2 regions of the Enterococcus sp. 2201sp1_2201st1_C11_2201SCRN_220225 genome follow, and region 2 is predicted to be linked to the other one. Evidence: predicted binding sites of a transcription regulator. Region 2 holds the regulator's gene; the other holds the start of a gene.
The links. Region 2 encodes LexA, which represses DNA repair genes until DNA is damaged. Its sites were predicted from a motif close to CNAACANNTGTTNG; they were not measured.

Region 1: the regulator LexA is predicted to act here: its motif matches at 10,069-10,082, upstream of uvrB (excinuclease ABC subunit UvrB).

What each region holds. Positions count from the first base shown of each region.
Region 1 covers NZ_JBCOJC010000001.1:39,971-56,570, forward strand. The annotation lists gene AB5754_RS00205 (gluconokinase) at 1-484, shown strand, start outside; gene AB5754_RS00210 (MurR/RpiR family transcriptional regulator) at 463-1,185, opposite strand; gene AB5754_RS00215 (PTS glucose transporter subunit IIA) at 1,318-1,785, shown strand; gene hemW (radical SAM family heme chaperone HemW) at 1,854-3,008, shown strand; gene hrcA (heat-inducible transcriptional repressor HrcA) at 3,170-4,213, shown strand; gene grpE (nucleotide exchange factor GrpE) at 4,249-4,785, shown strand; gene dnaK (molecular chaperone DnaK) at 4,843-6,675, shown strand; gene dnaJ (molecular chaperone DnaJ) at 6,874-8,043, shown strand; gene AB5754_RS00245 (iron-containing alcohol dehydrogenase) at 8,197-9,234, shown strand; gene AB5754_RS00250 (TVP38/TMEM64 family protein) at 9,293-9,952, shown strand; gene uvrB (excinuclease ABC subunit UvrB) at 10,171-12,162, shown strand; gene uvrA (excinuclease ABC subunit UvrA) at 12,188-15,007, shown strand; gene AB5754_RS00265 (amino acid racemase) at 15,147-15,860, shown strand; gene rapZ (RNase adapter RapZ) at 16,085-16,600, shown strand, end outside.
Region 2 covers NZ_JBCOJC010000017.1:19,392-35,991, forward strand. The annotation lists gene recJ (single-stranded-DNA-specific exonuclease RecJ) at 1-1,717, shown strand, start outside; gene AB5754_RS06350 (adenine phosphoribosyltransferase) at 1,746-2,258, shown strand; gene AB5754_RS06355 (hypothetical protein) at 2,660-2,860, opposite strand; gene lexA (transcriptional repressor LexA) at 3,103-3,726, opposite strand; gene AB5754_RS06365 (DUF896 family protein) at 3,906-4,148, shown strand; gene tkt (transketolase) at 4,234-6,228, shown strand; gene AB5754_RS06375 (glucosaminidase domain-containing protein) at 6,435-7,316, shown strand; gene cysK (cysteine synthase A) at 7,491-8,417, shown strand; gene AB5754_RS06385 (Fur family transcriptional regulator) at 8,554-9,015, shown strand; gene AB5754_RS06390 (RidA family protein) at 8,993-9,370, shown strand; gene AB5754_RS06395 (DnaD domain protein) at 9,431-10,138, shown strand; gene nth (endonuclease III) at 10,144-10,797, shown strand; gene AB5754_RS06405 (transglycosylase domain-containing protein) at 10,863-13,190, opposite strand; gene recU (Holliday junction resolvase RecU) at 13,162-13,854, opposite strand; gene AB5754_RS06415 (DUF1273 domain-containing protein) at 13,913-14,461, shown strand; gene gpsB (cell division regulator GpsB) at 14,539-15,015, shown strand; RNA gene rnpB (RNase P RNA component class B) at 15,032-15,399, shown strand; gene AB5754_RS06430 (class I SAM-dependent RNA methyltransferase) at 15,551-16,600, shown strand, end outside.

The DNA of each region.
Region 1 (16,600 bases), on a different contig from region 2:
AGGAAAAAATCCCGCAACTTTTTACGAGAGTCTTCCTAAGCTTCTTGAAAAAACACCTTTAGGCTCAAAAGGATTGCGCTTTTTTCCCTATTTAAATGGTGAGCGCGCACCATATTGGAGCAACGAGATTAAAGGCGGTTTTCATGATTTGACGCTGCAACACTCAAGAGAAGACATGATTCGTAGCGTAGTAGAAGGAATGTTACTGAATATGCGTCAATTAGTTGAGTTGGTAGCTTTAGGTGAGGAATTATCTGTCAGTGGAGGTTTCTTCCAAACGGCTGTGTTAGGTCAGTTAGCAGCAGATATTTTCGGGTCAACTTGCTTTTATGCACCGCAAAATGAACCGATTTTTGGTTTGTATTATTTATTGGAACAGCCGGAATTGGTTATTGAAAAACCACAGCAAGTCTTTGTACCACAGTTATCAAGTAGTCATGAATATGAGAAGTTGGCACAAAATTACTTCTCGGTAAATTCTTGAACGATGTATTCCATTAATAATAATAGTTTTCCGAAAAAGCTATTATAGCTAATGTTTTGACTATCTAAGGGGCGTTCATCAGTAACTTCAAAGATAATTGTAGCCGCATCGGTTGCTCTTGAGTGGCTGTTTCCTGTAAAAAGGATTGTGGGAATCTTATGTTCTTGAGAAAAAGACATTTTTTCAATGACTTTTTGTGTTTCACCGGATTTAGAAATAACAATCATCATACTGATATTGTCAGCATTATTATTAATGATTCCCGATGAATCAGCAGCGTTAACGAAAAGTGCCTTAATTCCATTAACTAACAACTTTTTATAAAGATATTCAGCAATAATGCTTGAAAAACCAGTAGCGTAAATTGTGATGAATTTTTCTTGGTTTTTCTGATAGATTTTTTTCATTGTTTGAATGGAGGGTTCAATTTTTTCAGTTGGTATCGAAATATCAACAGTAGCTTTCACAAACTGATTTTGAGGATGGTACTGGTTTTTTAAAAAGTAGAACAGTTCCAGATAACCAGAAAAGTCCAATTTTTGTGCCAAACGAACGATAGTTGCTGGCGACGTATAGAGTGTAGAGGCGATGTTTCGCAAAGAAATACCCTCTAGCTCATTGATATGTTCTGCTAAATAAGCCAGAATTGTCATATCATTAGTGGAGAGTTGTTTTCCTTTAGTGATTAAATCTAGATCCATATTGATGCCTCCAGCTTGAAAGATTACGCTTTTTTATTATACACCATGAATTTTTTTAAAAAAGCTGAGCAGTTGATTTATATGTAAGTAAAGGATACATCGTTAACTTAAAATAGTGAAGGAGAAAAGTATATGTTTGGATTTTTGAAAAGTAAACAGATGAATGTCTATACGCCAGTTAATGGAAACGTAGTCAGCATTGAAAAAGTAAAGGATCCTGTTTTTAGTCAAAAGATGATGGGGGAAGGATTCGCCGTTAAACCATTAGATGGAAAGATTTCTGCTCCTGTTAATGGGATAGTTCAAACAGTTTTTTCTACTTTACATGCCTTAACAATCAAGGCCGATAATGGGACAGATATTTTGATTCATATTGGCTTAGATACAGTTGAGCTGAATGGGGAAGGCTTTAGTTCAGCGATTCAAGCCGGACAATCCGTTAAAGTAGGGGATCTTTTAGTAAATGTTGACTTATCTCTCTTGGCTGAAAAGGGAAAAGATGATATTGTAATCGTTGTTTTCCCTGAAATGGAAGGAAAAAAAGTAATCCCCCAATGCGGAAAAAAACAGCTTGGTGAAATAGCTGCGGTCTTAAAATAGGAAAGTTCTCTAGTGGAAAAATTTGTGTTAGAATACCCCATGACACTAATCTTAGAAAGAGGTCTATTATGACACAATCCACTTCCGCCTACATCCACATCCCTTTTTGCCGCCATCTGTGCTACTATTGCGATTTCAATAAGGTCTACCTAGAGGGGCAACCGGTGGACGACTATATCGAAATGCTATTACGAGAAATGGAGCTATCTTTAGCACTTCAACCCATTACTGCTGCGCCAACTCTTTATATCGGTGGGGGCACGCCTACTGTTTTAACGGAGAAACAGTTGGATTTCTTACTAGGTGGGATTAATCAGCTTTTTCCGATGGAGACAGTGGAAGAGTTTACCATTGAAGCGAATCCGGGAGATTTGACGAAAGAAAAGTTGCAAGTCATGAAAGATCATGGCATTGATCGTTTATCCATGGGAGTACAGACCTTTGATGATAAATTATTAAAGAAAATAGGCCGTAGACATACCGCAGCAGATGTCTATGATTCTATGAAATTATTGGAACAAACAGGTTTTGATAATGTATCCATTGATTTGATATACGCGTTGCCGGGCCAAAGTTTGGCTAGTTTTTGCGATACCTTAAAACGGGCTTTGGAACTGGATTTGCCTCATTATTCTCTGTATTCCTTGATTTTGGAAAATAAAACCATGTTTATGAATTGGGTACGCCAAGGAAAGCTAACTTTACCGGATCAAGAAGAAGAAGCATTGATGTTTGAAGAAACTATTAAAGCCATGGAAACAGGCGGGCTTCATCAATACGAAATCAGTAATTTTGCTAAATCTGGGAAAGAGTCCAAACACAATAAAATTTACTGGCATAACGAACACTATTTTGGTTTTGGAGCGGGAGCGAGCGGTTATTTAGGAAAAGAACGCTACAAAAACTTTGGTCCGATTCAACATTACTTAGAACCTTTGCGTCACAATCAGCTGCCGGTTTATGAACGAGAAACGCTAACACAAAACAACCAGATGGAAGAAGAAATGTTTTTAGGCTTGCGCTTAAGAGAAGGGGTTTCCCAAAGACATTTTGCAGAAAAATTTGGAATTTCATTAGCAGAAGTCTACGGTTCAGTGGTGGAAGAATTGCTTAACAAAGGTTGGTTGGAACAAATCGGCGAACGTCTGCGTTTATCCAAAACGGGACTAGCCATTGGCAATGAAATATTTGAACGCTTTTTATTGGAAGAAGACGCCGAATAGGTAGTCTTCTTTTATTGTTTAAGATGTCTTAAGAAAATTAGCACTCTCGTTAAACAAGTGCTAAAAATAGAAGGATAATCCTTGACATATAGAGGGAATATGATATATTTATAATCGTGTTAGCACTTAACGATAAGGAGTGCTAACAAGGGGTGAATGAAATGTTGACAGCAAGGCAACAAAGTATTCTACGTCTCATCATCCAGAACTTTACCCAGACTGGATTACCGGTGGGTTCAAAGAAATTGATGGAAGAAGGAATCGATGTCAGTTCCGCCACAATTCGGAATGAAATGAAAGTCCTAGAAGATTATGGACTTTTGCAAAAGACTCATTCTTCTTCGGGACGAGTCCCTTCATTATTAGGATATCGTTACTATGTCGATCATCTTTTGCAACCAAGCCGGGTCAATAAGAAAGAGATTCAAACCATCCGCCGTTCTTTTCAAGGTGAGTTTCATGAAATCAATGAGATCATGAAACAATCGGTGGACATTCTTTCCAATTTGACGAGTTATACCGCATTGTCTCTGGGACCGGATGTGAAAGACAGACGTCTGACTGGTTTTCGAATCGTTCCTTTAAACAATCGTCAAGTAGTTGCCATTCTGGTGACGGACAAGGAAAATGTGGAAAGTCAAGTTTTTGAAATTCCACCCACAGTTTCTGGCTCAGATTTAGAAAAAGTGGTACGAATCATCAATGACAAACTAGTAGGCGAGCCATTAACGATTGTTTATCAAAAACTGCATACGGAAATGCCTTTGTTTTTACAAAAGTACTTTTTAACGCCTGATGGCATTTTGACTTTACTGGATACCATGTTAGGCCGAGCTTTTGAAGAGAAGGTTTTTGTAGGGGGCCGCATGAATTTTGTGGACTTTGAACCTACTCAAGACGTAAGCCAGTTTAAATTGATGTACACGTTAATGAAGGATCCAGAAGAACTGACTCAACTCTTAGTTCCCTTGGATCAAGGTATTCAAATCCGTATTGGAGATGAATTGGGCAATGAGCTCTTTGCCAATATGAGCTTAATCCAAGCATCCTATGAGATTGATGGACATGGGACAGGGACCATCGCGTTATTGGGACCAACGAATATGCAGTATTCCCGTCTGTTCGGTCTAGTCGACGCCTTTCGCCATGAATTAGCGGGAAAAGTCGCCGATTATTACAAGTCTTTGGATGATTCCAACGACTAGCTATAAAATGATTGATAAAGAAGGGAAGTTAAGACGTGTCTGAAAAAGATGAGTTCACAGAAGAAGTGGAAGAATTAAAAGATTTAGAAGACGCAGCCGAAAATGCGACAGAAGAAATCTCAGAAGTGGAAAAATTAACTGCTGAACGAGACGGCTTTGAAGATCAATTTTTACGGGCCCGGGCAGAGATTGCCAATATTACCAACCGCAATCGCAACGAACGGGAGCAATTACAAAAATATCGTTCTCAAGATTTAGCCAAAAAACTTCTGCCTTCCATTGATAACTTGGAACGAGCATTGCAAACAGAAGTTCAAGATGAACAAGGAGCAAGCTTGAAAAAAGGCGTGGAAATGGTTTTAGAAAGTTTATTAGTCGCTTTAAAAGAAGAAGGAGTCGAAGAAATTCCTGCAGCTAAAGGGGATGTCTATGATCCAAACCTTCACCATGGTGTGCAAGTTATTCCGGCAACTGAAGAACAACCTGCCGATACCATTGTGGAAGTCTTCCAAAAAGGCTATCGTCTTCATGACCGTATTTTGCGGCCAGCCATGGTAATCGTGGCACAATAAGTAGCAGTTTCAAGTAATGAAATTACTTTACATTTAAATTTAAAGGAGCGTTTTATTATGAGCAAAATTATCGGTATCGACCTCGGAACAACCAACTCTGCAGTAGCAGTCTTAGAAGGTGGCGAAGCAAAAATCATCGCCAACCCAGAAGGTAACCGCACTACGCCTTCCGTTGTTTCTTTTAAAAATGGTGAAATTCAAGTAGGGGAAGTTGCAAAGCGCCAAGCAGTAACCAACCCTAATACAGTAGCTTCTATCAAACGTCACATGGGTGAAGCTGGCTACAAGGTGGATGTGGAAGGCAAATCTTACACACCACAAGAAATCTCTGCTATGATCTTACAATACTTAAAAGGTTTTGCTGAAGATTACCTAGGAGAACCGGTTGACAAAGCTGTTATCACAGTACCTGCTTACTTTAACGATGCCCAACGTCAAGCAACAAAAGATGCGGGTAAAATCGCGGGCTTAGAAGTTGAACGGATTGTCAATGAACCAACTGCCGCAGCTTTGGCTTATGGTATGGACAAAACAGATAAAGACGAAAAAATCTTAGTCTTTGACCTTGGTGGTGGTACTTTCGACGTTTCCATCCTTGAATTAGGGGACGGTGTCTTCGATGTATTATCAACTGCTGGTGATAACCACCTAGGTGGGGATGACTTTGATAACAAGATCATCGACTACATGGTAGCTGAATTTAAAAAAGACAATGGCATTGACTTGTCCAACGATAAAATGGCATTGCAACGTTTGAAAGACGCTGCTGAAAAAGCGAAAAAAGACTTGTCTGGCGTAACCAGCACTCAAATTAGCTTACCATTTATCACAGCTGGTGAAGCAGGACCATTGCACTTGGAAATGACATTGACTCGTGCGAAATTTGATGAATTAACTGCTGACTTAGTTGAACGGACTAAAATTCCAGTACGTCAAGCATTGAAAGATGCTGGCTTGAATCAATCTGAAATCGACGAAGTAATCTTAGTCGGTGGTTCTACACGGATTCCATCAGTTGTGGAAGCTGTCCGCAAAGAAACAAATAAAGAACCAAACAAATCCGTAAACCCTGATGAAGTTGTGGCCATGGGTGCTGCAATCCAAGGTGGGGTTATCACGGGTGATGTGAAAGATGTGGTCTTACTTGATGTAACCCCATTGTCACTAGGGATTGAAACTATGGGTGCGGTCTTCACCAAATTAATCGACCGTAACACAACAATTCCAACTTCTAAATCTCAAGTATTTTCTACTGCGGCAGATAATCAACCAGCTGTAGATATTCACGTATTACAAGGGGAACGTCCAATGGCTGCGGACAACAAAACACTTGGTCGCTTCCAACTAACGGATATTCCACCAGCTCCTCGGGGGATTCCTCAAATCGAAGTTACCTTCGATATTGATAAAAACGGGATTGTAAATGTTTCAGCTAAAGATTTAGGTACTCAAAAAGAACAAAAGATTACCATTAAATCTTCTTCAGGCCTTTCTGACGATGAAATCGAACGCATGGTAAAAGATGCAGAAGCCAATGCGGATGCCGATAAACAACGGAAAGAAGAAGCGGATCTACGTAACGATGTTGATGCTTTGTTATTCACTGTTGACAAAACCTTGAAAGAATTAGAAGGCAAAGTGGATGCTGATGAAGTGAAGAAAGCTGAAGATGCTCGGGACGAATTGAAAGCTGCTGTTGAAGCCAACAACTTGGAAGAAATGAAGACTAAACGGGATGCTTTGAATGAAATTGTTCAAAACTTAACGGTGAAACTTTATGAACAAGCAGCTCAACAACAAGCTCAAGAAAATCCTGAAGCAGAACAACAAGCACAAGGCGGGGCTGATGATGTAGTCGATGCTGATTTTGAAGAAGTCGACGACAAATAAGTTTTAAAGAAGCGATAAAATATGGCTTAGGCCACGGACAGCCAAAGTGATTAACTTTGGCTGTTTTTTCCCAATTAGCACCATTTTCTTTAGCATTTTTCGAAAGATGCTACTGCTTATTCATAAGATATGGTAAAATAGCCAAAGCATAATGGTCTAACTGGGTTTAGTTAGCTTTTTGAAGTAGGAGGAAAGCCAATGGCAGAGAAACGAGATTACTATGAAGTCCTGGGCGTAGCAAAAGGGGCAACTGATGATGAAATAAAAAAGGCATACCGCAAGCTTTCCAAAAAATACCATCCTGATATTAACAAAGAACCAGATGCAGAAGAAAAGTTTAAAGAAATTTCTGAAGCCTATGAAGTCTTAAGTGATGCGCAAAAACGAGCAGCTTATGATCAATACGGTCACGCAGGTACCAATCCAAACTTTGGTGGCGGCGGAGGTTTTGGCGGTGGCTACAGTGATTTTGGTGGTTTTTCTGGCGGAGGTTTCGGTGGCTTTGAAGACATCTTTGATACATTCTTTGGTGGTGGGGGTTCCTCTCGCGGGGCCAATCCTAATGCCCCTCGTCAAGGAGCGGATTTGCAGTATTCCATCAAGTTGAAGTTTGAAGAAGCAATCTTCGGCTTAGAAAAGACGATTCGTTATAATCGGGAAGAAGAATGCCACACTTGTCACGGAAATGGTGCTAAGCCAGGCACGCAACCTGTAACCTGTCATAAATGTGGTGGTTCTGGTACGATTAACGTGGAACGTCAAACTCCTCTTGGTCGAGTAATGAGCCGTCAAACCTGTGATGTTTGTCACGGTACTGGTAAAGAAATCAAAGACCCATGCCCAACCTGTGGTGGTTCTGGTCATGAAAAGAAAGCCCACGAATTAAAAGTCAATGTGCCTGCAGGTGTGGAAGATGGTCAACAAATGCGTCTTCAAGGCCAAGGAGAAGCAGGAACGAATGGTGGACCATATGGTGACTTGTACGTAGTCTTCCGCGTTGAAGAAAGTGATATCTTCAATCGAGAAGGAGCAGAAATTTACTATGAGCAACCATTGAATTTTGTCCAAGCAGCATTAGGCGATGAAATCAATGTACCTACCGTCCATGGAGATGTGAAGTTGAAAATCCCAGCTGGAACCCAGACTGGTACCAATTTCCGCTTACGAGGCAAAGGAGCACCAAAACTTCGGGGTAGCGGCAATGGTGACCAAACCGTCCGGGTGAAAGTCATGACTCCACGGAACTTGAGTGAGGAACAAAAAGCTGCATTACGTCAATTTGCTGAAGTTAGTGGCAATAAGATTAATGAGGCTGAAGGCGGCGAAGGCTTCTTTGACAAGATGAAAGATGCTTTTAAAAAGAAATAAACAATGAGAAAAGGAAAGTTGCCAATTTTGATTGGTTGACTTTCCTTTTTGTGTTACGTGCTGATGGCAATGGGAAAATTCTAAAGAGAAGCAACTAGTTTAACAAGTTCTGCTGACGGTTTATGGTATGCTGATAGAAAGGGAGTGAAGTGAATGATTAGAAGTTTTAGAAGTCCTCAAAAGTATGTGCAAGGCCCGGGAGTCTTTGCTACTCAATTACAAGAAGTGAAAAAATTGGGGAATGAAGGTCTTTTAGTAACCGATGATTTTGTTTGGCAGTTAGTAGGTAACAAAATTGCCCAAGACCTGGAGCAATTAGGGATGAAAGTTCACGTTTTATTAGTAGCAGAGTTGGATTTAGCGAAGTGGACAAAGAGCAGTGGCCTTGAAGTGATCATTGGCCTTGGGGGAGGTCGGGTAATGGATGTTGCAAAAACGTTGGCGAATAAGATGCAAGCTCGTTGCGCAATTTTGCCAACTTCTGCCGCAACTGATGCGCCTACCTCGAGTATTTCTGTGATTTATGATGAACAGGGGTATTTTGTGGGCTATGACCATTATCAATTCAATCCAGATTTGGTTTTAGTGGACAGTCAAGTAATCTTTGATGCTCCAGGAAAATTTTTAGTTCAAGGAATCGCCGATGGACTGTGTACTTATATCGAAGCTTCCACGGTGGCCAAGTGGGAAAAAGAGGACAGCAAGCCGACTATTGCTGCTTTAACCTTGGCAAAAGCGTGTTGCGATACATTATTTAAGCAAGGAAAACAAGCGCTACAAGATCAACAAACAGGCCTTCTCAGCCAGGCTTTTGAAGATGTGATTGAGGCGAATATTCTCTTAAGTGGATTAGGGTTTGAAAATGGGGGCTTAAGTATAGCCCACGCTTTTCACAATGCTCTTTTAGGAGATCCTTCCTTACAAGTTACAGCTAGCCATGGAGAAATCGTGGGGATAGGCCTGCTTTTGCAACTAGTTTTAGAAAGACAAACAGATCGTTCTTCTTATCAAGACTTCATGTTAGACTTGGGCTTGCCGGAAAAGCTGAGTCAGCTAGGGGTCTTCCTAACTAAAAGTCAAAAAGAACGTTTAGCAGAAGAAATTTTGGCTGCAAAGCACAAAGGCAATCCCTTTGATCCAAAGATTACAAAAGATGAGTTAATGGAAGCACTGACAGGAATCATGGAGTAAAGAAATTTAGTTAAGGAAGACGTAATAAGGGCAAATGGTCCAGAAATGAGCGAAATAGATGAAGAAGAAGCTAATTTTTCTTAGTATCCTAGTTATGGTTTTTATATTGGTCTTTTTATATTTCGAATATCATCAAGATCTTAAGTTATGGCTTGATCCCAAAGTCTCAAAGAAACTTTTATTGGCACAAGTTCGTTCCCATGGGATAGAAGCGGCTTTACTTTTATTATTACTCATTACGGTGATGTGCGCCTTACCGGGAATTCCAACTTCTGTGATTTGCATTTTTGTTGGTGTTTGTTATGGGCCTTATTGGGGAAGTTTGATTAATTGCACGGGGAGTTTAGCAGGAAACTTGCTAGCAATCAGCCTCTTTCGTAAAATCAAATTGATTGATCCACAGCATAAAAAGAATGCGTGGGTGCAAGCAATTGCTAAGATGAAGCATCCTAAAATTGGTTTAATGCTGGGCTATATGATTCCCATTGTCCCGACTTTTTTAGTGAACTATACCGCCACATTAAAAGCTTTCACAATAAAAGAAGTGCTGTTTCCTGTGTTATTGGGTGTCTTGCCTACTTCGGTTTTTTATGCACTAGGAGGAGATGCGTTGTTTAATGGCAATCTTTCTAGAATTATCATAATTGTTGTGGCTTTAGGTGCGCTTTTGTTGTTAGTTATTTTATTGAAAAAGCACGAGCAAGTAATAGAAAAGTAAGAAGTGTCAGAAGGGGATTTTTGTATTCCCCTTCTTTTTTGTAGCCAATGCGTCAAAAATTCTGAAGAAGAAGTAAAGGATTTATGCTTTCGCTTTAGTCCAGTGATAAAAAATAGCGAAAATATGTTCGCTATGGTAAAATAAGCAAGTTAGGAAACCTTTTTTATGGCAAGTTTGCTAAAAGAAGGTACACTAGGGAAGAAGAGAGGATGATTTCTGTGATTGAACGTAAAACAAATCACCAGTTTGAATTGGTTTCCAAGTATCAACCAGCTGGCGATCAACCAGAAGCCATTAAAGAATTAGTAGCAGGAGTTCAAGCCGGAGAAAAAGCCCAAGTTTTGTTGGGGGCGACAGGTACCGGGAAGACTTATACGATTTCTAATTTGATTCAACAAGTAAATAAGCCAACGTTGATTATTGCCCATAACAAAACCTTAGCCGGACAATTGTACGGGGAGTTTAAAGAATTTTTCCCGAATAATGCTGTGGAATACTTTGTCAGTTATTATGACTATTACCAGCCAGAAGCCTATGTCCCATCTTCGGATACATATATTGAAAAAGATTCTAGCATTAATGATGAAATCGACAAACTACGCCACTCAGCTACCAGCTCCTTATTGGAACGCAATGATGTGATCGTAGTGGCTTCGGTTTCTTGTATCTTTGGTTTAGGTTCTCCCATGGAGTATCAAAAACAAGTAGTGTCATTGCGAGTAGGCATGGAAATCAGCCGAGATCAATTACTTCGGCGCTTGATTGAGGTCCAATTTGAGCGAAACGATATTGATTTTCAACGGGGACGCTTTCGAGTGCGAGGAGATGTAGTGGAAATCTTCCCAGCTTCACGGGATGAGCGGGCATTGCGGGTGGAATTTTTTGGGGATGAAATTGATCGAATTCGAGAAGTTGATGCCTTAACGGGCGAAATTATCAGCGAAACTGAGCATGTCTCGATTTTCCCAGCGACTCACTTCGTTACCGATGAAAATCATTTGGAACATGCCATTGCCAGTATTCAAGCGGAATTGGATATTCGTTTGAAAATTTTGCGGGATGACAATAAATTATTGGAAGCCCAACGCTTAGAACAACGCACGAATTATGATATTGAAATGTTGCGGGAAATGGGGTATACCTCAGGAATTGAAAACTATTCCCGTCACATGGATGGTCGTAATCCGGGAGAACCACCGTATACTTTGCTGGACTTTTTCCCTGAAGATTATTTAATTGTAATTGATGAATCCCACGTTACCATGCCTCAAATTAGAGGGATGTACAATGGGGATCGCGCCCGGAAGCAAATGTTAGTGGACTATGGTTTTCGCTTGCCTTCTGCTTTGGACAATCGTCCATTGCGCTTGGAAGAATTTGAAGAGCATGTCCATCAAATCGTCTATGTTTCCGCTACGCCAGGACCTTACGAAGAAACCCAAACAGATATTGTGGTCCAACAGATTATTCGACCAACAGGATTGTTGGATCCATTGATTGAAGTGCGGCCAATTATGGGACAAATTGATGATTTAGTTGGTGAAATCAATGAACGAGCGGCTAAAGATCAGCGAGTCTTTGTCACCACGCTAACTAAGAAAATGTCCGAAGATTTAACGGATTATTTGAAAGAATTAGGCATTAAAGTCAAATATTTGCACAGTGATATCAAAACCTTAGAACGAACGGAAATCATCCGTAATTTACGCTTAGGTGAATTCGACGTCTTAGTGGGGATTAATCTTTTGCGAGAAGGACTAGATGTGCCGGAAGTTTCTTTAGTGGCGATATTAGATGCGGATAAAGAAGGTTTCTTGCGCAGTGAACGTTCCTTAGTCCAAACCATTGGTCGAGCTGCTCGAAATGCAGAGGGGAAGGTTATTATGTATGCGGACAAAATCACGGATTCTATGAAAAAAGCCATTGATGAAACCGCCCGTCGCCGTAGCATTCAAGAGCAGTATAACCAGGAGCACGGGATCGTACCGAAGACGATTATTAAGGAAATTCGCGATTTAATTGCCATTACGAAAGTAGCAGAAGAGGAAGCAACGTACACGTTAGCCGATTACGATGATATGTCGAAAGAAGATCGCGAAACGTTAATCTTGAAGTTGGAAAAAGAGATGAAAGATGCTGCCAAAGCCTTGGACTTTGAAACAGCAGCAACGCTTAGAGATACGATTTTAGAACTAAAAGCAGCCTTGTAATAGCTGTTTTGTAAGGAGGCCAATTATGGCAAATGATAAAATTGTGATTCGTGGGGCACGAGCCCATAATTTAAAAAATATTGATGTAACGATTCCTAGAGATGAGTTGGTAGTAGTAACGGGACTATCTGGCTCTGGCAAGAGTTCATTGGCTTTTGATACCCTTTATGCAGAAGGGCAACGGCGTTATGTGGAGAGCCTTTCCGCTTATGCCCGCCAATTTTTAGGCCAAATGGATAAACCAGATGTGGATAGTATTGATGGCTTGAGTCCGGCAATTTCCATTGACCAGAAAACCACTAGTAAAAATCCGCGATCCACAGTGGGAACTGTCACTGAGGTCAATGATTACTTGCGGCTATTGTATGCTCGAGTGGGGCATCCGATTTGTCCTAATGACCATATTGAAATCACCAGCCAATCTCCGGAACAAATGGTAGATGCAGTGCTGGCTTTACCAGAACGCACCAAAATTCAAATTTTGGCACCGATTGTTTATCAGAAAAAAGGTCAGCACAAAAAAGTCTTTGAAATGATTCAACGAGAAGGCTATGTTCGCGTGCGCGTAGATGGTGAAATTTATGAAATCACTGAAGTACCAGAACTTGAAAAAAATCGTAAACATGAAATCAGCATTGTCATTGACCGGATTGTAGTTAAAGAAGGCGTACGTTCGAGATTATTTGGCTCCTTTGAAACAGCGTTACAGTTATCTAAAGGCTATGCAGTAGTGGATGTAATCGGTCAAGAAGAAATGCTTTTTAGTGAACATTATTCCTGTCCTATCTGTGGCTTTACAGTAGGAGAATTGGAGCCTCGCCTTTTTTCTTTCAATGCTCCCTTTGGTGCTTGTCCTGAGTGTGATGGATTAGGCATTAAATTGGAAGTGGATGAGGATTTGGTCATTCCTGATGCGACGAAAACCTTAGCAGAAGGGGCGATTGCTCCTTGGAATCCCATTAGTTCTCAATATTATCCTGAATTATTGCGACAAGCTTGTGAAAGTTTTGGAATTGATATGGATACCCCTTTTGAAGACTTGCCTGAAGAACATCGAGAAATTATTTTGCGAGGTTCCAATGGAGAAGCCTTTCATTTCCATTATGAAAATGACTTTGGCGGTGTGCGGGATGTGGAAGTGCCTTTTGAAGGGGTACTGACGAATATTAATCGCCGTTTCCATGAAACCAATAGTGATTTTACCCGGGAACAAATGCGTCTTTATATGACAGAATTAACTTGTCAAGCTTGTCATGGCTATCGTTTAAATCCACAAGCCTTATCCGTCCAGATCAATGAAGTGAATATTGGACAGCTGAGCCAGTTGGCCATTGATAAATCATTAGACTTTATTGAAAGTCTAAAATTAACCGAACAAGAGCAAACCATTGCCCGACCGATTTTAAAAGAAATTGACGATCGTTTAAACTTTTTACGAAATGTCGGCTTGGAATACTTAACGTTAAGTCGCGCCAGTGGCACATTATCTGGAGGAGAAGCTCAGCGGATTCGGCTGGCCACTCAAATCGGTTCCAATTTATCCGGGGTACTGTACATTTTAGACGAACCCTCCATTGGCTTGCATCAGCGAGATAACGACCGTCTCTTGGATTCATTACGAAAAATGCGGGATTTAGGCAACACTTTAATCGTGGTAGAGCACGATGAAGATACTATGCGGGCAGCGGACTACTTGATTGATGTAGGGCCTGGAGCAGGGGCTCAAGGGGGCGAAATCGTAGCTGCCGGAACGCCTAAAGAAGTGGCCGAAGTGGCTGAGTCCATCACCGGCCAATACTTATCTGGTAAAAAGAGCATTCCAGTGCCAAGTGAACGTAGAAAAGGCAATGGCGGCAAAGTCACCATCACCAAAGCTTCCGAAAATAATTTAAAAGATATCAATGTGGATTTTCCATTAGGCAAATTTATTGCAGTTACCGGTGTTTCCGGTTCTGGTAAATCTACTTTGGTCAATGAGATTTTAAAGAAAGCATTGGCCCAAAAAATCAACCGCAACTCCCATAAGCCTGGGAAATTTAAAAAGATTACTGGCTATGAAAAAATTGAAAAGATCATTGACATTGACCAAAGTCCAATTGGTCGTACGCCGCGTAGTAATCCAGCTACTTATACCAGTGTTTTTGATGACATTCGCGATCTTTTTACCAAGACCAATGAAGCAAAGATTCGCGGCTATAAGAAAGGACGCTTCAGCTTTAACGTCAAAGGTGGCCGGTGTGAAGCTTGTAAGGGCGATGGTATCATTAAAATCGAGATGCATTTCTTACCTGATGTTTATGTTCCTTGTGAAGTCTGTCATGGAAAACGCTACAATTCAGAAACTTTAGAAGTGCACTATAAAGGCAAAAATATTGCTGAAATTCTCGAGATGACGGTAGAAGATGCAGTGGAATTCTTTAAACACATTCCTAAAATTCACCGGAAACTAGAAACCATCGTGGATGTAGGTTTGGGTTACGTCACGTTAGGACAACCAGCCACTACCTTATCAGGTGGGGAAGCTCAACGGATGAAATTGGCCAGTGAGCTGCATAAAAAATCGAACGGCAAGAGTTTTTATATTTTGGATGAACCAACTACAGGCTTGCATACCGATGATATTGCTCGCTTACTGCAAGTTTTGGAACGTTTAGTGGATGCAGGAAATACGGTTTTAGTCATTGAACACAATTTAGATGTGATTAAAACGGCCGATTGGTTAATCGACTTAGGGCCAGAAGGTGGAGACGGCGGTGGTACAATCGTGGCTACTGGAACTCCTGAAGATATTGCCAAAGTACCAGAAAGTTACACTGGACAGTATTTGAAACGAGTCTTGAACTAAATTTTTCCTATGATTTTCTTACTAGGAGCGTGGAGCCTTGCTTTACGCTCCTTTTCTAGTGTATGATAAGATACTGAAAATAGGTTGAGGCACTAGCGAAGTTAGCTGGCAGGCTGAATCCGGGAAAGAAGGAGTACAGTTGGAGAACTTTTTTAGTATTATGGGTGGCATGGGGACTATGGCCACAGAAAGTTTTGTGCGAATTTTAAATCAACGAACCATTACCCATAAGGATCAGGATTATTTGAATTATGTCTTGTTCAATCACGCCACTGTACCCGATCGAACACAGGCTATTTTAGAGCCTGAGACTGCGGCAGACCCATTGCCTTATTTATTAGATGATATTGCCAAACAAAATTTATTAGGGCCAAATTTCATTGTTTTGACTTGTAACACCGCTCATTATTTTTATGACCAGTTACAAAAAGCTACTGAAATTCCAATTTTACATATGCCAAGAGAAGCAGCGAAAGCTTTATCGGGTAAGCAACATGGCGGAAAAGTTGCTTTTTTGGGAACAGAAGGCAGTGTAAAAGCAGGAGTTTATACAAAAGAATTAACAAATGCTGGCTTTGAAGTGGTAAATCCTCCAGCTGCCTTACAAAATAAGGTGAATCAATTGATTTATGGAGATATTAAGGAACGAGACTTTCTGAATGTACCTCTGTATCATGAAATTTTGGCAGATGCCATTGAAGGACAGGGATGTGAAAGTGTGGTATTAGGCTGTACTGAGCTTTCTTTAATGGAAGAACATGCGCCAGGTCACGGTTATCACGTGGTTGACGCCCAGTCAATCTTGGTGGATTGTACCATTGAACGTGCATTAGAGGACCGAAAGATAAAATAAAGAGTACGTCTTCCTGAGTGAGGAAGGCGTTTTTTTATATTTTGACAAGACTAGGAATAAAGGAGATTCGCTACTACGTGATGACAAGTTTTTCGCAAAAAAATCAGGGCGATAGTTTTTGTAGGGAAATGTAAGTTTTCAGTAAAAAGATAGCAAGGACACGCCCGGCATGCTATAATGATGGATAGCGAAAAGATAGGTAATGTGAAGGGAGTTTGATTTCCATGCAAGATAATTTACAGCTAGTGATTATTACTGGGATGAGTGGGGCTGGTAAAACAGTCGCCATCCAGAGTTTTGAAGATATGGGTTTTTTCTGTATTGATAATATGCCACCTTCTTTGATTCCCAAATTTTGGGAGCTAATTAAAGAATCGGACAAAATTACTAAAATTGCCTTAGTGGTTGATTTGCGGTCACGTACTTTTTTTGAAGAGATTCAATCCATGCTTGTAAGTATTGAAAATACTCATTTTATTGATACTCAAGTCCTCTTTTTAGATGCGACGGATGAAGAGTTGGTTTCTCGCTACAAAGAAACTCGACGGGCCCATCCTTTAGCGATGGATGGCTTAATTACGGAAGGGATTCGTAAGGAGCGGGCAATTTTAGAGGATTTAAAACCGAAAGCTACGATTGTGATTGACACCACAACGATGACGCCACGTCAGTTACGTGAGAAGATCAATCAAGAATTTAGAACTTCTCAAGATCACGGCTTCCGGGTAGAAATGGTTTCC
Region 2 (16,600 bases):
AGGGCAATATCCTTTTGGTGATTTGGCCGGTGTAGGGGTGGCCTTTAAAGTGGCTTGCGCATTATTGGATGAAGTTCCCTTAGAGTTTTTAGATTTGGTAGCCATTGGGACCATTGCCGATTTGGTTTCCTTAACAGGAGAAAACCGGGCCTTGGTAACCATTGGCTTACAACTGATGAAGCAAACCGAACGTTTAGGCTTAATCGAACTCTTTAAAGCAGCCGATGCCAAACTGGCTCAAGTAGATGAGACGATGATTGGCTTTTCCATCAGTCCTCGGTTAAATGCGATTGGCCGTTTAAAAGACCCGAATCCGGCGGTGACCTTGTTGACAACGTTTGATGAAGAAGAAGCCCGAAGTCTCGCCCAAGAATTGAATCAAATCAATGAAGAACGAAAAGCTTTGGTGACAAAAATCACCAAAGAAGCAGAAAGTATGATTGATCCTAATCGTTTGATCAATGTGGTGGCAGCACCGAATTGGCATGAAGGGGTCTTGGGGATTGTGGCCGGGCGCTTAGTACAACTTACCGGTAAACCCAGTCTTGTTTTGACCATTAAAGACGATGGCATTGCCAAAGGATCTGGTCGTAGTATCACTGCGGTAAATCTCTTTTCTTTGTTAAGTGAAGAAAAAGAACGCTTTGTAAGTTTTGGTGGTCACCATATGGCAGTAGGTCTAAGTGTGCCTGCCAGTGAGTTAACAGACTTACAAGCAGTTTTAACTGCTAAACTCCACGCTTCTGAAATTGATGTCACGACAGGAGAACCACTGGCCATCGATGAGGTGCTGACTCCAGAGCAAGTGACTTTGGAATTAGTCGAGCAGTTGAGTCACTTGGCGCCTTTTGGTACAGATAATAAAGCTCCAGTTTTTGCAATAAAAGGCGATCAGACCCCGGTTTTGCGCCAATTAGGAGCTGAACAACAGCATTTAAAACTATCGATTGCCCAAAAAAGCAATCCAGCCACTTTAGATGTCATTGGTTTTTCTTTTGGTAGTGAAATCACTGAATTCACCGGTGATCCTTTTACACTAGTGGGCCAGCTAACCATTAATGAATGGAATGGCTTGAAAAAGCCTCAGCTACAGCTACTAGATTTTGCCGTAGAAGGTCTGCAAGTTTTTGATCTGCGAGGACAAAACAAACGGCGACATTTTACGCCTAAAAGTGATACTTTGCTTTTAGCCTTTGGGCCAGTGAAAGCCAAAAAACAACCTGTGGTGACCTATGAAAATACCGAGCAATTAACTGCCGTCTTACAAGCAGGAAATTATCAAGAAGTGGCGTTTTTAGATTGTCCAGAAGATCCAGAAAAAGTCAAAACCGTGGTGCAAGTCAGCGGGTTGCAGCGGATTTTATTGATTTTAGAAGCCAAAGACGAGGCCTATTTAGACGGCATGGGGACAAGAGAACAATACGCCCGGCTCTTTAAACTGATCAATGGCCAGGAGAAATTAGACGTGCGCTATAAATTACCTGAGATTGCCCAGTTTTTGAAAATTCCTCAAAATTTATTAATTTTTATGATTCAGGTGTTTTTTGACTTGGAATTTGTTACAATAGAGGACGGCGTTTTGCAAAAAGCAACTGTATCTCAAAAGAAAAATCTGGAAGAAAGCCAGGTTTATCAAAAGCGATTAAAAAAAATAAAAAGCGAAGAATTTTTACTGCTAAGTGATTTGGCCAAGATGAAAGCTTGGCTTAGCGCCTAGTGAGTAGTTGGTTCCAAGGAGGAAAACCATGAACTTAAAAGATTATGTAGCCAGCATTCCTGATTATCCAAAACCCGGCATTATTTTCCGGGATATCTCCCCTTTAATGGCCGATGGTGAAGCCTATCGAGAAGCTACCAAACAAATCGTAGACTACGCCAAAGAAAAAGCCATCGATATGGTGGTAGGACCTGAAGCCCGTGGGTTTATCGTAGGCTGTCCGGTGGCCTTTGAACTAGGGGTTGGCTTTGCTCCTGTCCGTAAACCAGGGAAACTCCCTCGTGAGACCATTTCGGTCAGCTACGATTTAGAATACGGCACTGATACATTGACACTTCATGCTGATGCCATCAAACCAGGACAACGGGTCTTGGTGTGTGATGATCTTTTGGCTACTGGTGGGACTGTGAAAGCAACCATTGAATTAATCGAAAAACTCGGTGGTGTAGTAGTCGGCTGTGCGTTTCTAATTGAACTGGATGAATTAAAAGGTCGGGAAAAAATTAAAGACTACGATATCTTGACTTTGATGGATTATTAAGTAGGAAACAAAAAGGGACCGTGACATAAGTATTCCCTAAATGATAAACAACGAACATTTAATTTTTATTGATAAAAAAGATTCGGATGATAAAAAATCGTGATAATTTTTGTGTCTTAGTCCGAAGAGAGAACATTACCATACGTGAAAAGAAAAAAAGCGAATTACGCTGCCTTAGCTTGATGAAATCAAGGTTAGGCAGCGTTTAAGATTTTTAGCAATGAAAAGAAGGGTATCTTCCGATGATTTTTAATGGAAGATACCCTTCTTTTGCTTGCGTCTCACGTTTGGTATTGTTCGGTTCGTAGGACGGTGACCCAACTATTGTCACAGCCTGTTTTTTATATCTTAACCTTACTATGTTTGGCGAAACGAGTTCGTTCAGCCGTTCTTACAATCAGTTAATTGGTCTGTTGTTGGTAATGTTCTTTTTGTTGGTAGCGCCGAGCAGCTTGGCGCGCTTTTTTATCATCCCATAAGGTAAACCACAAGAAAAACAATGGGAGAAAAATCAAAGCAGCTAACTCAATACCAAAATGGGTAATCACCATACTAATCACTAAACCCAAGCCAACCAATGCAACATTTCGAATTCCATTCATTTTCTTCACCTCATTAAGTTATACGAACAAATGTTTGTATTCTTATTATACGAATGGATGTTCGTTTTGTAAAGTGAAAAAAGGCAATTCCCCAAATTTTTTTGAGAATTACCTTTAAAACTGTAATGAAATCCGAATCAGAAGAAGAGTAGGAATAAGTAAGAAAATTTATAAGTGAGCCTCTATTTTATCCCAGAACAAAAAAGACGACTCTTTCTACTAAAAAGAGTCGTTTGGGAGGTTTAATTCACATGATCACGATACAAACCAACGACATGGCCTAAAATCGTCACGTCAGGTAGGATGATGGGTTCCATATAATCATTTTCCGGTTGCAAGCGAATGTGATCTTTTTCTCGGAAGAATCGTTTACAGGTTGCTTCGTTTTCATCGGTCATGGCAATGACTACATCGCCATTTTGCGCATCCCGCTGTTGGCGTACAATCACATTATCACCATCTAAAATCCCGATGTTAATCATACTTTCCCCACGAATGGTCAGCATAAAGAGACTGCCGATGTCATTGGATAAATTTGGGGGAATTGGGAAAAAGTCGGAAGCCTCTTCTACGGCGAGAATGGGTTCGCCAGCAGTTACTACTCCTAACATGGGAATTGTTTCGGCTTGGATGCCAATTTTTTCTAGCCCAGCAGCCGTTAACTCAATGGCCCGTGGCTTGGTGGGATCTCGTTGTAAGAGTCCCTTTTTTTCTAAACGCGACAAATGTCCATGAACCGTGGAAGTAGAAGAGAGATTTACGGCTTCCCCAATCTCCCGAACGGTAGGGGGATAGCCTTTTGCTTCAACTTGTTCATGGATAAAGCGCAAGATATCTTCTTGGCGGGTATCGGTTCTTTTCGCCATCACTGCACCTACTTTCCTTAGCTAGTCTCAGTGTACCATAGCTTTTTTTTGAAATCAAACAAATGTTCGTCTGGTTAATAAAGAGTTGAATTTACCTAATTTCTTCCTCATTTTCCACTGTAATTTTTATGAGCTTTGGTTTATGATAGAGAAGAATTGCCAACAAGGGAGGGACAAAGATGTTATCAAAAGAAAAACTTGCTCGAATCAATGAGTTGAGTAAAAAGAAAAAAGCGGGCACATTAACAGCAGCCGAAGAAAAAGAACAAATTCAGTTGCGTCAAGAATATTTAGAAGCCTTTCGTTCCGGCATGCGTCATCATATCGAAGGCATGAAAGTGGTAGATCCCGAGGGCAACGATGTAACCCCAGAAAAATTGAAACAAATTCAAAAAGAAAAAGGATTACATGGCCGAGAATAAGGGACGATTTGTATTTTTTGAAAGCCTTGTATTTTGGAAAAAATAAAGGTATAATATACCTAAAAGGAACTAGGAGGGAATTTATTTGTTTGATAAAGTAGACCAACTAGGGGTTAATACCCTGCGTACTTTGAGTATTGAAGCGGTTCAAAAAGCTAATTCAGGCCATCCCGGCTTGCCAATGGGGGCTGCGCCAATGGCTTATACCTTGTGGACCCGCTATTTAAAAATCAATCCGTTGACTTCACGGAACTGGGCCGATCGGGATCGTTTTGTCTTGTCAGCAGGACATGGTTCCGCATTGCTTTACAGCTTGTTGCATTGTGCAGGTTACCAAGTATCCATTGAAGATTTGAAAAACTTCCGTCAATGGAACAGTTTGACACCAGGACACCCTGAAGTGAATCACACTGATGGAGTAGAAGCTACTACGGGTCCTTTAGGTCAAGGAATTGCAATGGCTGTAGGGATGGCAATGTCTGAAGCCCACTTGGCAGCTAAATACAATCGTCCTGATTTTCCAGTGATGGATCATTATACTTACGCATTATGTGGCGATGGTGACTTGATGGAAGGCGTTTCTCAAGAAGCTTGTTCCATGGCGGGTCACATGAAATTAGGTAAGTTAGTCGTCTTATACGATTCAAATGATATTTCATTAGACGGTCCAACTTCTATGGCCTTTACAGAAAATGTAGGCCAACGCTTTGAAGCATATGGCTGGCAACATCTTTTAGTCAAAGATGGCAATGATTTAGAAGCTATCGCCAAAGCCATTGAAGAAGCCCAAGCAGAAACGGAAAAACCAACCATCATCGAAGTAAAAACCGTTATCGGTTTTGGTGCACCAAATGAAGGCACAAACCAAGTTCACGGTGCTCCATTAGGTAAAGAAGGTTTAGACGCCGCGAAAAAAGCGTATGGTTGGGATTATCCAGAATTCACTGTTCCTGAAGAAGCAGCTGCTCGTTTTAAAGAAAGCATTATGGACCGAGGCGCGGCTGCCGAAGCGAAATGGGAAGGCATGTTTGAACGTTATAGTTTAGAATATCCAGAACTAGCCGAAGAATTTAAAGCAGCCTTTGCAGATAAATTGCCAAAAGGCTGGTCTGATGAATTACCTGTTTATGAAGAAGGATCAAGTCAAGCTAGCCGCGTTTCCAGTAAAGACATGATTCAAGCAATTTCTGAAAAAGTAGCTAGCTTCTGGGGCGGTTCAGCTGATTTGTCTTCTTCCAATAATACGATGGTTGCTGCCGAATCAAACTTTGAACCTGGGAACTACGCTGGTCGTAATATCTGGTTTGGTGTACGGGAATTTGCGATGGCAGCTGCTATGAATGGGATTCAGCTTCATGGCGGTACACGAGTTTACGGCGGGACATTCTTTGTCTTTACCGATTACTTGCGTCCAGCTGTCCGTTTAGCAGCGATTCAACAAGTACCAGTGGTTTATGTTTTGACCCATGATTCCGTAGCAGTAGGGGAAGATGGTCCTACTCACGAACCAGTGGAGCAATTGGCTAGTCTACGTTGCATGCCGGGAGTTCAAGTGATTCGTCCCGCAGATGGTAACGAAACTCGGGCTGCCTGGAAAGTAGCTATGACGACCAAAAACGCGCCAACGGTCTTGGTTTTAAGTCGTCAAAACTTGCCGGTCTTGCCAAATACCGCAACTGAAGCCGATGAAAACTTGCCTAAAGGTGGCTACGTCTTATCTCCACAACAAGGTGACGCACCAGCAGGAATCCTAATTGCCACAGGTTCTGAAGTGGCTTTAGCCGTAGAAGCACAAAAAGCATTGTTAGCACAAGGCAAAGATGTTTCCGTAGTTTCTATGCCAAGTTTCGATCTTTTCGAAAAACAAAGTGCAAGCTACAAAGAGTCAGTCCTACCAAAAGCCGTTACAAAACGGGTAGGGATTGAAGCCGCAGCCTCCTTTGGTTGGGAACGCTACATTGGAGATGCTGGTAAGATGATCGCAATCGATCACTTTGGTGCCTCTGCTCCAGGAGGAACCATTATGAAAGAATTTGGTTTCACTACCGAAAACGTGGTTAACACCTTTAACAGTCTTTAAAAAGTCTTTAGCCCTCGCAGAAAAGTTGTGAGGGCTTTTTAAAGTTTTTTAATCGCTCGATAGCTTCTTGAAGAATGAGAATTTGGAGAAAATTGACTTATTAAAGGAGCTAATACTTGTTCTTGGTAAAGTGCTTCCGTATAATAGAAACGTTGATGGATAATGTATGTTTTTTGATTCAGATAATAGTTTACAGGAGGCACCTAATGGAAGAATGTAAGACCCGAGGACAAAAACGGCGCAATGCCCAATTGGCGAAAAGACGCAAATTTGTAAAAGGCGCAGCGTTAGTTGGAACTGGCTTGGCAATTGCTCCTATGGCCAGTGTATTGACTCCCGGCACTCAAGTAGAAGCTGCGGAATACAGCTATCAAACCCCTGATGCGGCTCAATCTTTGATTAATCAAATTGGTTCCACTGCTAGCCAAATTGCAGCAGCAAATGACTTATACGCATCAGTGATGATTGCTCAAGCATTATTGGAAAGTGGCAATGGTGGTTCCACATTGTCTCAAGCACCTTATTACAATTTATTCGGAGTTAAAGGCTATAGTGATTCCAATCCCGTTTACTTAGCTACTCAAGAATACTTAAATGGTCAATGGGTAACCATGAATGAACCTTTCGAAACTTATGGCTCTTATTGGGAATCCATTCAGGAACATGCGAACGTCTTAAAAGGGACTAGCTTTGCTGATGGGACTGCTCATTACAGTGGGGCTTGGAAAAGCAATACTTACAGTTATCAAGATGCTACCGCTTATCTAACTGGGCGTTATGCCACAGACCCAACCTATGGCTCTAAACTAAACAACTTGATTGCGACTTACAATTTAACTCAATACGATACACCGAATACAGGTGCAACTACTGTGGTAGAAACTGCCACTACGAGCACTACTCAAGTAACGACAACAACAAGTACAAGTACAAGTACTAGCACAACTACTGGCGGCACGTATACCGTGGTTGCTGGAGATTCGCTATGGACCATTGCTAGTAGCCATGGCATTTCCGTAGATCAATTAATGGCCAATAACGGATTGTCCGGAGATACGATTATGGTGGGACAACAATTAGCGATTTAAGACTGATTTTCTAAAAGCGGGCAGAATTTTCTGCTCGCTTTTTTTAACCTCAATTTTTATTTTGCAAATTGGTCTAGCAATTTAAGCTTGATAAGGCCTCTGACTGGCAGAATATTGCAAATTTGGTTATGATGAAAAAAGCAAGAAGAATCAGATTAAACAGGGGGTACCGCAATGACAATTTACACATCATCAATGGAGTTAATCGGAAAGACTCCAGTAGTAAAATTGAATAATATCGTGCCGAAAGATGCGGCAGAAGTCTATGTGAAACTGGAATTTTTCAATCCTGGTAGTTCCGTAAAAGATCGGATTGCGTTATCCATGATAGAAGCTGCGGAAAAAGACGGTCGCTTAAAAGCTGGAGATACCATTGTGGAACCCACGTCTGGTAACACAGGAATTGGGCTAGCCATGGTTGGATCAGCAAAAGGCTATCCAGTAGTTATCGTAATGCCAGACACCATGAGTATCGAACGCCGTAAATTAATGCAGGCTTACGGTGCCAAATTGATTTTAACGCCGGGTTCTGAAGGGATGAAAGGTGCCATTGCCAAAGCAGAAGAATTAGCCAAAGAAAACGGTTGGTTCTTGCCTTTGCAGTTTGAAAATATGGCCAATCCTCAAATTCACGAAGAAACGACGGGCCCTGAAATCATTGAAGACTTTAAAGAAACTGGTTTAGACGCTTTTATTTCTGGCATTGGGACCGGCGGCACGATTACCGGGGCTGGCCGGGCATTGAAACGGGCTTTTCCGGAAATTAAAATTTATGGAGTAGAACCGGCAGAATCTGCTATTTTAGAAGGGAAACAGCCGGGGCCTCATAAAATTCAAGGGATTGGGGCTGGCTTTATTCCAGATACCTTGGATACGAAAATCTATGAAGAAGCACTGCCCGTAACAAGCGATGATGCCATTGCAACTGCCCGTTTAGTAGGGGAAAAAGAAGGCTTCTTAGTAGGGATTTCTGCAGGTGCGGCGATTGCTGCTGCCATTGAAGTTGCCAAAAAGCTAGGAGCTGGCAAAAAAGTCTTAGCCATTGTACCAGACAATGGGGAACGATACTTGTCCACAGCTTTGTATCAATTTGAAGACTAGTTTACAGTTTCTAAAAAGCAAGGCTATAAAAGTCGGAACCGTTTTTGGTTGCGACTTTTTTCTTGTGACTAAGACTCCTGCTAGAAATTATCGGAAACTTCTAGTATGATAGAGAAAACGAAAGGGGTAATCCTAGATGGAAGAAGGGACAGTGGCCAAGACGATTCAAAAGCTTCGAAATGAAGGCGTACGAATTACCAGCCAACGTCAAGAAATTATTCGCTATTTAGTCGAAACCCACGACCATCCCACAGCTGATGAGATTTATCAAGCATTGGCGGATAAAGTGACGGATGTAAGTGTGGCGACGGTGTACAATAATCTACGTTTGTTTACCGAAAAAGGGATCGTCACCGAGTTGAAATTTGGCGATGATGCCAGTCGGTTTGATTTTTCCCAAAAACCTCACTATCACGCTAGTTGTGTTCGTTGTGGCAAAATCCAGGATTTCTATTACCCCGGATTAGAAGACGTGGAAATGGCGGCTAGTCGTTTAACAGGTTATAAAATCAACAAACATCGCCTAGAAGTCTACGGTTTATGCCCAGACTGTCAAAAATTGGAGGAGGCTAGCCATGAAAACCATTCAAACGACTAATGCACCGGCGGCAATTGGCCCTTATGCCCAAGGAAAAGTGGTCAACGGACTGCTTTTTGCCTCAGGACAAGTGCCTTTAGATCCCATAAGCGGGGAAGTGGTGGGTCAAGAGATTAGAGAGCAGACAAAACAAGTGCTACAAAATATTCAAGGAATTTTACAAGAGGCCGGGGTTAGTTTTGAGGCAGTAGTTAAAACCACTTGTTTTTTGAAAGATATGAATGATTTTGCGGCATTTAATGAAGTCTACGCCACAGCCCTTAAAAAGCCGTATCCCGCCCGTTCGGCTGTGGAAGTGGCCCGTTTGCCTAAAGATGTCTTAGTGGAAATTGAAGTCATCGCAGTAGTCCAATAATTACGCAGTAAGACAGAGGTGGAAGCTTCTGTCTTCTTTTTGCCAGAAAGAAGGAGCAACATGGAGTTTTATCAACGTTATATCGCAGCAGGGCAAGTTAGCGTGCCCAATCTCTTATTAGCGCATTATCATGAACTGGGAATGGATGCAGAGGAGCTGGTCTTTTGGTTGCAACTCTTTAGCTGCCAAGAGCGAGGGCAATTTCCTGATTTAGCCCAAGTAGCTCAAAACATGGGCGTAAGTCAAACGAGAATTTTCCAGCTTTTAGCCCAAGCCGATGAGAAGAACAATTTGCGTCTGGTCACTCAAAAAGACGCCCAAGGCAAACAAACGGACAGCTATGATTTTAGTCCGCTCTTTGATAAATTAGCCAAGCTGTATGAACAAAAAGCCCAAAGTCAATCGGACAAGAAAATTGCGGATAAAATTAGCAATTTATACCAAACCTTTGAGCAAGAATTTGGCCGACCCCTTTCTCCGTTGGAATTTGAACGGATTGCAGGCTGGCTAAACGAAGACCAATACGATCCGGAATTGATACGTCTAGCTTTAAAAGAAGCCGTCACTCACCAAGCGCGGAATCTAAGTTATATTGATCGGATTTTATTAAATTGGGAAAGTAAAAATCTGCGGAATAAAGAAGAGGTCGCCAACGAACAAGCTCGTCGGAAATTGCAAATTCGGCAAAAGGCGGCGGATAAACCTCAGACAGGGCAAAACGCTTCCTTGCCACCGGTCACCTTGCACAATCCCTTTAAGGAGGACTAGTCATGTTGTTAAACAAAGAAAAGACTCGAGAAGCGATCAAACGTATGGGCGAGATGTATCCAGAAGCCCATGGCGAATTGGTAGCGGACAATCCTTTTCATTTATTAATCGCGGTAATTCTTTCAGCTCAAGCTACGGATGTTTCGGTAAATAAAGCAACTCCCGCATTATTTGCGGCCTATCCGACACCAGAAGCTTTAGCCCAAGCACCTTTAGAAGATATTATGGCTAAAATCAAAACCATCGGATTATACCGTAACAAAGCCAAAAATATCAAAGCTTGTGCCGCCAAACTCTTAAGTGATTTTAACGGGGAAGTCCCTCGAGATAAAAAGCAGTTGATGACATTGCCCGGTGTTGGTGGCAAGACTGCCAATGTGGTTTTAGGAGATGCGTTTGGGGTGCCGGGAATTGCGGTGGACACCCATGTGGAGCGAGTGTCCAAACGACTGCATATTTGCAAACAAGACGCCAGCGTATTACAAGTCGAAGAAACATTAATGAAAAAATTACCGAAAAAGACTTGGGTGAAGGCCCACCACACCATGATTTTCTTTGGCCGCTATCATTGCACCGCCCGCAACCCTAAATGTGAAGCCTGTCCTTTATTTGATCTTTGCCAATTCGGCCAAGCGCGACTCGGAAAGAAACAACACTGAATGAGACAATAAAATAAAGCCCCCAGTAAACAGCTGCTTTTGACTGCTTACTGGGGGTTGTTTTGTTACGTTTGGTCTTGCTCTGTGCCTTCTGCGTTATTGCCATTTCCTTGATTGTTGCCTTGGTCTGGCGGTGTGCTAGAAGAAGTAGGTGGGTCACTACTTGGCGTGGTACTACTTTCCGGAGTAGACTCACTTGGCGTAGTACTGCTTGGTGTGGTACTACTTTCCGGTGTTGCCGTGCTTTCTGGAATCGACTGGGTAGTAGAAGTCTCACTTGTGACGCTTTCTACCGTACTAGAACTGGAAGGAACTGGAACGCTACTCGAACTTGGCACCACCGAAGATTCTACTGTTGGCGCCACATAGGTATCTTTCCAGTAAAGCTCATTGCCTACTTTAATCAAGTCATTTGGCATTTCCCAATCGGTAACCGTGCTATTGCGAGTCACGTATTGCATCAATTCCCGATAGACGTCTGAGGCTACCATATTGGAAAGTTCAGTGACCGGCGTCATATGGTCATTATAGCCAGTCCAGACAGCTAATGAGTAATCGGGGGTATAGCCGGCAAAGGTTACATCTGGGGAAATATTATCCAAATTGCCTAGTGTGGCCATATCCGCATCAGAATAATTGGAAGTCCCGGTTTTCCCAGCTTGAATTAAGCCAGAAATTTGGGCATTGGTTCCAGTACCTTGAGTGATTACATCTTTTAGCACATCTGTCACCATATAAGCAGTCCCGGCTTCCATGGCTTTGGTGCCGTCAGGATTAAATTCATCATAGGAACCATCTTGGTAGACGATTTTTGAGATGTACATCGGTTTGTAATACGTGCCGCCATTGGCAAAAGCACTGTAAGCTGCTGCCATTTTTTCAGAAGAAGCACCGTATTTCGTACCTTCTTGAGTCGTATTGCTGGAAATTGCATTGCTGATTTCCATATTGGCGTATTCAATGCCTAATGATTTTAAGAAGGCTTGGGATTTCTCCACGCCGACTTTATCTAAGAGTTTGACTGCCGGCACATTTCGCGATTGGCTTAAAGCTGTACGTAATGAGATATTGCCCATGTATTTCATGTCCCAGTTGTTCACTTGGATGTTTGTACCGGGATAGGTATAAGGTTCATCCTCAATCCGAGCACCGGTGGAGTCTTTTAAGTATTCAAAAGCCGGCCCATAATCGGTAATCGGCTTCATGGTAGAACCAAAATCCCGAGAAGTGTTGACTGCTAAATTATTGCCTAACACTACAGAAGCATCAATATTACGCCCGCCGATTTGAGCGGTCACTTTTCCGGTTTTCGCATCCATTAATGTTGCAGCAACCTGCATCTCACTATCAGGGTAGGCGACATAATTAGCTGTATTGACGATATCGTACAAACGGTTTTGGGCATCTAAATCCAAGTTGGTGTAGACTTCCAAACCATCAGTGTAAACATTTTTTCCGGTTAATTCTTTGACTTGCTGGATTACTTCATTGACGTAGCCGTCGTATTTGACCCAGTTTTGGACAGAGTTGGTAAACTCGATTAAGCCATCGGTAATCGGAGTGTCTATGGCTGCTTTGTATTCCGCATCGGTGATTTTTTTATTTTCTTTCATGGTATATAAAACGATGTCTCGCCGTTCTTTGGCTAAATCAGGATTTTTATAAGGATCATAGGTTTCTGGTGCTTGGGGCATTCCGGCGATTAAAGCGGTTTGAGCCAAGTTTAGTTCACTGAGACTTTTGCCAAAATAAGCTTGGGAGGCTGTTTCCATACCTGAAATCCCGTTAGACATGTAGACTTTGTTAATATAATAAGTCAAAATTTCTTGTTTCGATTTTTGTTTTTCTAGTTGAATGGCCATCCACGCTTCTTGGGCTTTTCGCTTTAAGGTTTGGTCACTGGCTTTGGTGGAGAAGAAGGAAAGCTTGATTAACTGTTGAGTTAAGGTGGAGCCTCCTTGAGTGGTATCACTTTTTAAATTCGAGACTGCTGAGCCGATAATCCGAATCGGATCGACCCCGATATGCTTGTAAAAACGTTTGTCTTCCACCGAAACAATGGCGTCTTCCAAAAGTTGCGGCACTTCTTGAGGCGTAATGGTTTCTCTGCGCTCAGTACCTAATTCCGCATAGCTTTCGCCGTTTGAAGCCAATAGGGTAGAAGAAATGGCAGATTCTAAACTGGTTTCATCAATTTTCGGTGCATCTTTGGCATAGTACCAGAAAAGGCCGACGCCACCTAAAAACAGCAACATGCCCAAGATAAAAAGACTGGCGAAAATGCGAAAAATGATGGTACCCGCTGAACGCTTTTTCTTTGTCTTAGGTTTTTTCGGTGCTTGTTTATTGTTTTTTTTATTTCGGTTAGCTCTTGAAGGGGTATTCGTTGTCATAATCCTGCTCCTTTTTGGCAAAGTAAGTATCTAAGGCGGTCAAATAAGGGATTCTTGGCGCGATGCCCAAAGAAATCTCAATACTTTCGGCTTCAATAGTAGTCAATGGGATTGATTTTTTGTTGGTGATTTTTTGCTCTTGCCAGTGGCGGCTTAACACTGCACTATCCATAAAAAAACAGCGCTGCAACTGAGAAAACCACAAGAGAACAAAGGCCACGCCACCTTGGTTACGACAAGCATCCATATGGGTAATCTGGTGTTGGTGAAAGTTTTTCAACGGAAATGAGGTCTTGTTTTTGGTTTCTTTAGCCTCAAAATCCACATAGTACCCTTTATAAACCCCGTTGTAGTCAGTAGTGGAAGCCTCTTTAAAATAAGCTTCTTTAATTACTGCGGCACTTCTTTTAGGATAATCCACTTGGACGATTTGAATCGGGGTAGGCTTTTTATGAATCACTGCAATATTGCGGCTTAAATAATAGGCATTGCTGTCATTAATGGCTTCTTCAAAACGCATACCGCGATTGGCGAAGCTGGCATTTTTATCCGCTGCTTTTAGATTGGAAACAGACTTCCTGCCTTTGATAGCCGGTGCTTGTTTTAGGGACTTTTTCGTTATATCATCGACATAAAGGCGTCCGTCGGGATAGTTGAAAACCATGAAATCACACTCCTACCGGGCTATTATACCAAAATCTGCTAGGGAAAGGAAAAAAACCGTGAATGATGGAATCAAAACCCTGTTTGTTACCGGCTACAGAAGTTACGAAATGGGTGTTTTTAAAGAGGATGACCCGAAAGTTGCAGTTATTAAGAATGTCCTAAAGAAGCGTTTAATCGACTATTTAGAAGCAGGTTTGGAGTGGATTTTAGTTGGGGGAAATCTAGGGGTAGAAATTTGGGCGGCCCAAGTAGCCTTGGAGCTTAAAGGGGAATACCCAGATTTAAAAGTGGCTGTGATCTTTCCGTTTTTAGAATTTGGCAGCCAGTGGAAGGAAAACAATCAAGCTTTGTTACAAGGGGTAAAAAACCAAGTAGACTTTGTGGAAGCAACCAGTCATCAATCATATGAAAATCCTCAACAGTTACGAAACCATACGAATTTTTTATTGGCCCATACCGGGGGTGTTTTATTGGTTTACGATGAAGAGTTTCCTGGAAAAAGTCAGTACTTCTTAAAAGATGCTCAAAAATTTTCCACAGAAAATGCTTATCAAATTGATAAAATTACGATGGATGATCTACAAAATTCGATATTAGAAGGATAGTATTTGATTTCCCTGAGATTTTTGGATAGAATAGATAGGAAAGATTACTCTTTTGAAAAAGCTAATGAGGTGTAAACATGGCAAATTTAAATTACAGTCCAAAAGATATTCTCCAACAAGAATTCAAAACCAAAATGCGGGGCTATGATCCGGTTGAGGTAGATGAATTTTTGGATAATGTCATCAAAGATTACGAAAGCTATAATAAAGAAATCCTAGGTTTGCAAGAAGATAACGACCGTTTGAAAGCCAAAGTGGCGGAATTGTCCAAAAATCAAAGCGCAACACCTACTCGCTCCACACAAGAAGCACCCAAGAGCCAAGTGGTAACAAACTTTGATATTTTGAAACGTTTGTCCAATTTGGAAAAAGAAGTTTTCGATAAGAAACTCGATCAAGATACTACAACAGCACCGAATGTAGCTGCTGGTTCTGCCATTAATAGCGCCAATTATGTTGCCAAAGATAAAGAAGTAGCAGAAGTAAAGGTTGAAGAAAAACCAGAAGTACCAGTTGAAACACCAGAAGACTTAGAAAAAACGCGTCAATTTTAAAAGGTAAGACACTGTGATTTTCGGGCAATCGCGGGCCGGCTAACCGGTCTGAGGAAAGTCCATGCTCGCACCGGCTGTGATGCCGGTAGTGTTCGTGCCTGGCGAAACCATAAGCCAGGGTACCGAGTGATCGGTAACGGCAGGAAAAACACCCTAAAACTTCGGTCATGGGCTAGTATCCTTGAAAGTGCCACAGTGACGAAGCGTCCTTGGAAACAATGACGGTGGAACGCGGTAAACCCCTCGAGCGAGCAACCCAAACAATGGTAGGGGCGCTTCTTTGACGGAATCAAACGAATACAAGAAGGCAAGCAATTGCAGATAGATGATTGCCCAAGGAATCTTTGACCTGAAAGATTCTTGGACAGAACATGGCTTATAGAAAATCACAGTCTTTCAGGAGGAATGACAGGCTCATAATTGTTTTGTGTAAACGAAACGATTATGAGCCTGTTTTCACGAGACCATTCAAGGATTGCTTGCTTTGTAACCAAGCAGTTCTTTTAAACAAATTTGCAAAAAAGAAGGGAACAAGATGGATAAAAATCAACAATTTTCAGTCATTGCCACTGCCGCAGCAGGCTTAGAAGCCCTAGTAGGCAAAGAATTACGAGACTTAGGGATTGCCTGTCAAGTAGAAAACGGTCGGGCACGCTTTAAAGGCACCATGGCAGAAATTGCCAAAGCCAATTTATGGTTGCGCACTGCCGACCGAATTAAAATCGTCGTAGGAGAATTTGATGCGTTAACCTTTGATGAATTATTTGAACAAGTCAAAGGATTGCCTTGGGAAGACTTTTTACCATTAGATGCGGCATTTCCCGTAGCGGGCCGTTCGATTAAATCTAAGCTTTACAGTGTACCGGATTGCCAAGCGATTACTAAAAAAGCGATTGTAGACCGGCTGCGGACTTATTATCACCGTCCTGCCAGTGTGCCATTAGCGGAAACAGGGGCGTTATTTCAGTTAGAAGTAGCCCTTTTAAAAGATCACGTTATGATTACCTTGGATACCACCGGGCCTAGTTTGTTTAAACGGGGCTATCGCTTGGAAAAAGGAGGCGCGCCTTTAAAAGAAAATATGGCCGCAGCCTTAGTTATGTTGACCAATTGGCACCCAGATCGTCCCTTTGTGGATCCGGTTTGTGGTTCAGGTACATTGTGTATTGAAGCGGCTTTAATTGGCCACAATATCGCGCCAGGTTTTAATCGCAGTTTTGCCTGTGAAGACTGGGACTGGTTTTCTGATGAGGTCATGGAACAAGTTCGCCAAGAAGCAGAAGAAGTAGCCGATTATGATAAAGTATTAGATATTTCGGGTTTTGACATTAGTGGGCCGATGATTGACGTAGCCCAAAAAAATGCCGAAGAAATTGGTTTAGGTGATTCCATCGTCTTTAAACAACAAGCAGTAAAAGATTTTAAAACTGAGAAAGAATATGGAGTGATTGTGGCGAACCCACCTTATGGCGAACGTCTAGGAGAAGCTGAAAGTGTCCGCGTTCTCTATCGTCAAATGGGGCAAGTCTTTAAACCACTGACTACTTGGAGCAAGTACATCTTAACTAGCGATTTGCAGTTTGAA